2 regions of the Ruegeria sp. BHSC029 genome follow, and region 1 is predicted to be linked to the other one. Evidence: riboswitches for the same ligand, from Rfam matches in the RefSeq annotation. Region 1 holds a riboswitch; the other holds the start of a gene.

Region 1 (4,022 bases):
TATCGTCGGTCGAGAGGTTGGCGCGGGCAAGCGCCTCGCCAACCTGGTCAGGTCCGGAAGGAAGCAGCCACAACGAGCCCCGCTTGGGTCGATGTCCAACCTCTCACTTGACGCCGCGCCACGTATTCGGCCCGGTCAATCCAACCTCTGTATTTCGTCGTTGTTCCTGAAAACCGCGCTTGCGGGCGGGTCAGGCGATCAATCGCGGCCAAACGGCACTGCTGCGCCGGGCGAAGGCGCCGATATGACCGATTTCGGACAGTCCGAAATCCCTCGGCTCCAACAAATGCCGACGGGCGGTCGGACCATAGAGTTCAGCCAGCCGCCAGACGGCGGGCGGTGGCACAGTCTGGTCATCCTCGAACGCAATGATATCCGCCGTGGCGTTCGCCCGACTCCAATCCGCTTGGGGAAGCGTGTCTCCCAATTCGGGCAGATAGCTGGTGGGCGATGTACACCACTTGCGCCATTGCCAATAGACGCCCGCCGGCAAATCGGCTCCGAATCCCAGAAGTTTCCCCGGCAGGTACCCCAGAAGACGCACCAGAGGTGGCACGTGGCCATACCAGAACAGAGTCGCCAAGCCCTTGTAGGGCCACGGGTGATCGGCCACCGTCACCAAACCTGCGCACACACAGATCATCCGGTCGATCTGTTCGATTTCCGGTTGCAGCGGACCCAGCATTCCACCGACCGAATGCCCGATCACCCACAGTTTTGCCTGCGGGTATCGACGGCGCATCTCGGCACGCGCTGCGGGCATGTCGATCAGCGCCCAGTCCGCCATCGTGGCCTTCGAGTCTTTCAGCCGCCCGGTCAGCGAATGCTCGAAATCCCGGTAATCATATGTCAGGCAAGCCATACCGCGCTCGGCGGCCAGCCAGCGAGCAAAGTGCTGATAGTAGTCACGTGGCACTCCTGTTGCGCCGTTCAGCACAACAACGGTTTGCGGCTCGACCGCCGGAGTGTAAAGCCGCGCCGCCAGCTGGGTCTGGCCCGACGGAAACTTAAAGTCTTCCACGTCAACCGCGTGCTGCGAATCCAACATCTTTGCCTCCAAACACTCTGGACCGATCGGTCTAATACTTTGTGTCTGGACCAATTGGTCTAGGCCTGTCAATATTTGGCCTGCATGACCCAACGTCCACCAAACACCAAAGATCGCCTGATCGTGACTGCCGCCCGACTGTTCCAGCGCTCGGGCTATAACGGTGTCGGTCTGGCGGAATTGCTGGCCGAAGCGCAAGCCCCCAAGGGTTCGCTTTATCACCATTTTCCAAAGGGCAAGCCGGATCTGGCCCTGGCGGCGGCCAGTTGGGCCTCGGACGGGATGTTGAGCATGATCGCTGCGGCATTCGACGACGCCGCGGATTTTCGCGACGGGGTCACCACCCTGTGCCACAAGATCGCGAAGCTGTTCGACACCTCGGCCCAATGGGAGACCTGCCCGATCGCCGCCACCCTGTTCGAAAGCCCCGACAACCGCGCGTTTCGGGAACATGCAGACCGTCTGTATGAAAGCTGGATCATCGAAGTTCGAAACCACGCCGCGCGGTTCGGAGTTTCCGACCCTGAAAATGCTGCGGACACCCTGTTCATCGTGATGCAAGGCGGCTGGCAATTGGCCCGTGCCCGCAGGGATTCGAATGTGCTGCGCAGACTGCCTGATCTGCTCCCTTGGGACTCACTCCGGCAACCGGGCTGAAACCGTCTTGACTCGATCCCGGATACACCGCTAGCGATGAGGGGATGGTTCCCGTGCCGTTTCGGTCCGGGATGAAAAGGGAACACGGTGCGGTCCAACCCGGAACTCCGGAGCGGACCAAGGCCGCGACTGCCCCCGCAACTGTAGGCGGAGAGCGATGCCTAAATACCACTGACCGCAAGGTTGGGAAGGTCGGCAAAGCAAAGACCCGCAAGTCAGGAGACCTGCCATCAAACGTGAAACCGAAACTCGGACGGGGTGTCCGGGCAGGGTCTGGCCTTGAAACCGGCGTCTGTCCAAATCCACCTCGCCCAGCGCGCGGAGGGCGCAACATGATTTGGAAGACCGATACCCATGAATTCGCGGCAACCATCTGCCAGCGCACCGGAAAGACCTGCCCGGCATTGGCGCGCATGGCACGGGCCATCGCGCAGGCAATGGCGACGGCGCAGGCGGCTACATCCCCCGACTTCCAAGTGGAAGGCAGTAGCGAACTGGCCCATTGCGAACATGGCTGCACGGCGCGGTTCGATGCACGTCCCGAACGGATCCGCGTGTATTGCGGAGCGGCCGCCGACACCCCGTCCGACTGCCTTGATACCTACGCCGACATGCTGTTTGACGACCAGAGCGACGCCCTGCCTGCGCAGGTCATCAGTGATCGACCCTGTGCGATGCTGCAGGCCACGGCGATCATGCCCGTGGTCAGGGCCGAGCGCGAGTTCCGCGCAACCGCCTGAATGTCAGGTCGCCAGTGCCTCGCGCGCTGGGGCGACGGCCCAGTCCATCTGAGCATCAGTCTCAACCGCGCAGGGGCGTACGGCCCGCAGGCGTTTCAGGGCCTGTTCCGGCTGCTCGCCGCTCTCGATCATCAAGCGCAGAACAACCATGCCAGACCGCCCACAACCGCCCCGGCAGTGGACCAGTACCCGCCCGCCGCCCGACAGCGCATGGCGGGCGGCGGCGCTGACTTCGGGCCATCGGCCGGATATCTCGGTCGACGGCGCCGAGAAGTCGGCGACCGGAAGATGCGCCCACCGACAGGCGCGCCGATGAATGTCACAGCCCAATTCGCCCGCACCCACAGAAACCAGTTCGGCAAGGGTTGTCATCGAAATCACCAGCCCCGGCGCCCAGGCTGAAATCAGGTCCAGATCTCCCTCATAGTCGCCGCCACCGCCGGGAACCGAGGTAAGGGCCAGCGTACCGCCGCCCACCTGCAATGCATGAACCACAAGATTTGTCATCAGACGTTCCCCCCGAAACTGGCTGATTGAAATTGATCCGCGCAGTATGCCTCACACCGCGCGCTCGCCAAAGCGAAAAACCTGCACCGGTGCTGTGGACGCGGGGCACCTGGAACTCTACCCTGCATCGTCAGTACGAATCCGTCAGAGCAGACATGACCACACAGTCCAGCCCCGCCTATCAGGTTCTCGCCCGAAAATACCGCCCGGAAACCTTTGCCGACCTGGTCGGTCAGGATGCCATGGTGCGCACGCTGAAAAACGCGTTCGAGGCGGACCGGATCGCGCAGGCCTTCATCATGACCGGCATCCGCGGCACCGGCAAGACGACCACGGCCCGGATCATCGCCAAGGGCATGAACTGCATCGGACCCGACGGCAATGGCGGCCCAACGACCGAACCCTGCGGCCAGTGCGAGCATTGCGTGGCCATCATGGAAGGTCGCCATGTGGACGTGCTGGAAATGGACGCCGCCAGCCGCACCGGCGTGAACGACATCCGAGAGATCATCGACAGCGTGCGCTATCGCGCCGCCAGCGCGCGGTACAAGATCTACATCATCGACGAAGTCCACATGCTGTCGACCAGCGCCTTCAACGCGCTGTTGAAAACGCTGGAGGAACCGCCCGAGCATGTGAAATTCATCTTCGCCACGACCGAGATCCGCAAGGTTCCGGTCACCGTGCTGTCGCGCTGCCAACGGTTCGACCTGCGCCGGATCGAGCCCGAAGTGATGATCGGCCTGCTGCGCAAGATCGCCACCGCCGAGGGCGCGGAAATCTCGGATGACGCGCTGGCACTGATCACCCGCGCCGCCGAAGGCTCAGCCCGGGATGCGACCTCGCTGCTGGATCAGGCAATCAGCCATGGTGCCGGCGAAACCACCGCCGACCAGGTGCGCGCGATGCTGGGACTGGCCGACCGGGGCCGCGTGCTGGACCTGATGGACATGATCCTGCGCGGCGATGCGGCCGGGGCCCTGACCGAACTGGGCGCGCAATATGCCGAGGGCGCCGACCCGCTGGCGGTGTTGCGCGATCTGGCCGAAATCACGCATTGGGTCTCGGTG
Region 2 (4,022 bases), on a different contig from region 1:
CGGCCACGTCCAACGGCGATGTGCCGGACGCGCCCTTGCCTGAAAACGAGGTGGCGTTGATGATCGCCGACGGTGCCATCGCGGGGATATTCTCGGCCAGCCACTCAGCCGCCGCAGGCGCCTTGAGCGAGGGCGCGAACAGCCCTACCGCCTGATGACCCCGCGCGCGGATTTCTCGGATCAGGGCCGCGACCGGCGCGGTATCGGCCGCGGTCAGGTAGGCGCGGTAGAACGTCACGATGATGCGCCGACCTTCGCCCGCGAATGCGTCCTCGGGCGCAATCACGCCGCGATCCGGGCACCACGCGCCGCAGTCGGGCAGAGTCTTGGCCCCCATCACCGGCCCGGCATAGAGCCCCGCCGCCAGCGCCATCTGCGCCAGCGCCGCCTGCGCGGCCACCTCGCCGCCGGTGTCGCACAGATGCGCCAGCCGCCGCAGGGTCGAGACCGGCAGGGTGGAATAGTCGTCCAGCCGCGTATCCTCGCGCCCGTCGGCGGGCAGCACCGCCAGCGCGATGCCCTTGGCCTGCGCCAGCGCCAGCACCTGCTGCAACCCGTAGGACCAATAGGGCATTCCGCCGATCAGCCGGATCAGGATGCCCTTGGCACCCTCCAGCGTCTGCTCGACATAGGTATCGACCGACAATGGGTGCTTCAGCGCCGTCAGGTTGGCCAGCCGCAACGAGGGCATCCGCCCCTCGGGCCCGCCGCCGCGATGCCAGCCGGCCGCGAAAGCACCCAGGTCGCTGTCCGAAAAGGACAGCACCACCAGATCCGCCGGGCTCTGGCCCAGATCGGTCGGGGTCTCGGTTTCTTCGAGCCCGTGGCTTTCGCGGAAGACGACGTGCATCGGTGCTTACTCGGCGGCCTCGGTGACGCCCGTCAGGATGCCGCGGATCGCGGCCTCGTCGATGTCGTCATGCTCGGCGATGACCACAAGGCGCGAGCGGCGCTCTTCCTCGGGTTTCCACGGGCGGTCATACTGGTGCCGCACCCGCGCGCCGACCGCCTGGACCAGCAGGCGCATCGGCTTGCCCTGAACGGCGGCATAGCCCTTGACCCGCAGGATGTTCAGCTCGTTCGCCAGACGCTCGATATTGGCGACCAGCTGCGCCGGGTCGGTCTGTTCTGGCAGCTCGACCACAATGCTTTCGAAATCGTCATGTTCGTGGTCGTCATGGCCATCGTGATGCGAGGGGCGGGCGTCCATGTCGTCTTCGGCTGCGGCCTCCAGCCCCAGCACCACGCGCACGTCCACCGCACCCTCGGCCACTTCGACCACGGGCAGGGGGCGGGGCGCCTCGGCGGCGATGATCTCGCGCGCCTTGGCCACGCCTTCGGGGCCGGCCAGGTCAGGCTTGGTCAGCAGGATGATGTCGGCGCACGAGATCTGATCCTCGAACACCTCGGACAGGGGCGTTTCGTGGTCGATCGAGTCATCGGCCATGCGCTGGGCATCCACCGCCGCGACATTCGGGGCGAAGCGGCCTGCGGCCACGGCCTCGGCATCGGCCAGAGCGATCACGCCGTCCACGGTGATCTTGGAACGGATGTCGGGCCAGTCGAACGCCTTGAGCAGCGGTTTCGGCAGGGCCAGACCGCTGGTTTCGATCAGGATGTGATCGGGGCGCGGGTCGAGCGCCATCAGCGCCTCGATCGTGGGGATGAAGTCATCGGCCACGGTGCAGCAGATGCAGCCATTGGCCAGTTCCATGATGTTTTCCGCCGGGCAGTCGGGGATCGCGCAGCTTTTCAGGATTTCGCCATCGACGCCCACGTCGCCGAATTCGTTGACCACCACGGCCAGCCGCTTGCCCTGCGGGTTTTGCATCAGATGGCGGATCAGCGTGGTCTTGCCCGAGCCGAGAAAGCCGGTGATGACGGTGACGGGAAGTTTTTCGAGGGTGCTCATGCTCAGGCTCCAATCGGGGGAATGCGGGCGGCGCAGTTCTTGCGGAAATGTTCAGGGCGGTCGCGCCATTTCACAAGGCCATCATCGGCGGCCAGATATTTGGTGGCGCCTTCGACGATGATCTCGACATGGTCGGATTCGTTCAGGTTCTCATAGACGAAGGTCCAGCGCGACGGCCCGCCGCGCAGAACGATCGAGCAGCCCTGATCGCAGTTCGACAGGCATTCGACCGGCTTCAGGGTGATGCCCTCGGGTAGGTCGGCGGCGGCCAGCGCCTTGTGCAGCAGCGTGCCGGGGCGCTGGGCGTCATCCTCGATGGGCAACCCGCGTCGGCAGGTGGTGCAGACCAGCAGTTCAACTGGTGTGGTCTCGGTCACGTCTCTCATCCCCCCTCACTCGGTTGTCGGGGGACGGGGTATGCGCGGGCCACGTTGCGGACATGGGCCCGACACCGGAACACCCCGTCCGGTTTGTCTTCGGGCGTTGGCAGGTCTCCCGGCTTGCGGATGTCAGAGCGGCGCTCTGTCGGATGTCCCGCCTTCCCGGCCTGCGGCCAGTGGCATTTGGGCACCCTCTCCGGTCACGGTCGCGGGGGCGGCTGCGTTTGACGGAAAACCGCTGACGCATTCCCTTTTCATCTGCTTGCACAGACACCAACGCAAGCGACATGCGGCACGGGCAGGGGGGTTGTCAAGCGCGCGGGGCCAAGTGCCTCGCGTCGGATCGAAAAAGCGACTTGCCGGGATCAATCCGCGGCATCTCCGGCCAGCCGGTCGCGCAGCCAGGCCAGGAACAACTGGGCAGGGATGGACGGAGGCGCCGCGCTGACGCTGCGGATCAGATAATGCGACTGGGCAAAGGGAATCGCCGGCCCCGCAACCCGGATCGGCGCGCCCTGGGCGATGGCGTTGCGCGCGAACCGCTCCAGAACGGTGGCATAGCCAGCGCCGGCCATCACCAGTTGCAGCGCCGTGACGGTCGTATCCGCCGAATTACGCGCGGGGCGGTCGGGCAGGTCGGTGCCCGTGGCCTCGAAGTACCGCGCCCAGTTGTCCTCATACCCCAGAATGTGAATCAACGGGCCGTTTTGCAGGTCTGGCGCCGGGTCCTGCGCCCGGCAGACGGGCACCAGCCGTTCCGAGCACAGCTGTTCGGCCGCAACTCCGGGCCAGTCGCCATAGCCCAGCCGGATTTCCACGTCCACATCCGCAGGCGCGGCCGAGTCGTTCCAGATATGTGACACCAGCCGCACCGGGATCTCGGGGTGCTGGGCGCTGAACGCGGGCAGCTCGGCCGCGATCCAGTAGGTCATCGTCGATATCGCCGCCCGGATGGTCAGCGCCTGCCGCGAGGCGGGGCCGAACAAGCTGTTGGTGGACAGCGCAATATCCGACAGCGCCCGGCGCACGGTCAGCGCATAGGACTGGCCCAGCTCGGTCAGCGACAGGTGTCGGGCGTTGCGGGCAAAAAGCGGCTGCCCGAGGTCCGCCTCGAGCGAGCGGATATGCAGCGACACTGCCGTCTGGGTCAGGCCCAGTTCCTGCGCGGCGGTGGTGAAATTCAGATGGCGGGCGGCGGCTTCGAAGCTGCGCAGCCAGGCCGGATTGGGCAGGCGGTCCATTCAGCACCAAAATATTTTGCATTTAGATTGACTTATTATTCGTTTCTTTTGTCGATGGGCAACGGAAATACTCGTGTCAACGAAATTGCGCCTGCGGGAGGGCAGAACATGAAGGTCGGTTTCATCGGTTTGGGCAATGTGGGGGGCAAGCTGTCGGGGTCGCTGCTGCGCAACGGTATCGACCTGACGGTACACGACCTGAACCCCGATCTTGTGGCGGAGTTCGCCGCCAAGGGAGCAAAAGCCGGTGAAAGCCCGGCCCAGATGATGCGCGATTGCGATGCGGTCATCACCTGCCTGCCGTCGCCGGCTGCCTCGGACGCGGTGATGCAGCAGATGCTGCCCGAGGTCACCCGCGGCAAGATCTGGATGGAGATGTCCACCACCGACGAGGCCGAGGTCAAACGCCTGGGGGCCATGGTGATCGAACGCGGCGGGGCGGCGGTGGACTGCCCGGTTTCGGGCGGGTGCCACCGGGCGGCCACGGGC

The links. A riboswitch is a leader RNA that binds a small molecule or an ion and turns the genes downstream of it on or off. The one in region 1 is predicted to bind cobalamin.
Region 2: linked by a shared signal. The riboswitch ahead of AC2FML_RS05620 (DUF1636 family protein) and the one ahead of AC2FML_RS12810 (hypothetical protein) in region 1 are both predicted to bind cobalamin.

The regions. Positions count from the first base shown of each region.
Region 1 is NZ_JBXWRU010000004.1:551,781-555,802, reverse strand. It holds RNA gene ffs (signal recognition particle sRNA small type) at 11-109, shown strand; gene AC2FML_RS12820 (alpha/beta hydrolase family protein) at 191-1,048, opposite strand; gene AC2FML_RS12815 (TetR/AcrR family transcriptional regulator) at 1,172-1,705, shown strand; cobalamin riboswitch at 1,734-1,951, shown strand; gene AC2FML_RS12810 (hypothetical protein) at 2,038-2,445, shown strand; gene AC2FML_RS12805 (protein-tyrosine phosphatase family protein) at 2,449-2,952, opposite strand; gene AC2FML_RS12800 (DNA polymerase III subunit gamma/tau) at 3,108-4,022, shown strand, end outside.
Region 2 is NZ_JBXWRU010000002.1:386,633-390,654, reverse strand. It holds gene cobN (cobaltochelatase subunit CobN) at 1-850, opposite strand, end outside; gene cobW (cobalamin biosynthesis protein CobW) at 857-1,912, opposite strand; gene AC2FML_RS05620 (DUF1636 family protein) at 1,915-2,298, opposite strand; cobalamin riboswitch at 2,381-2,585, opposite strand; gene AC2FML_RS05615 (LysR family transcriptional regulator) at 2,658-3,533, opposite strand; gene AC2FML_RS05610 (NAD(P)-dependent oxidoreductase) at 3,642-4,022, shown strand, end outside.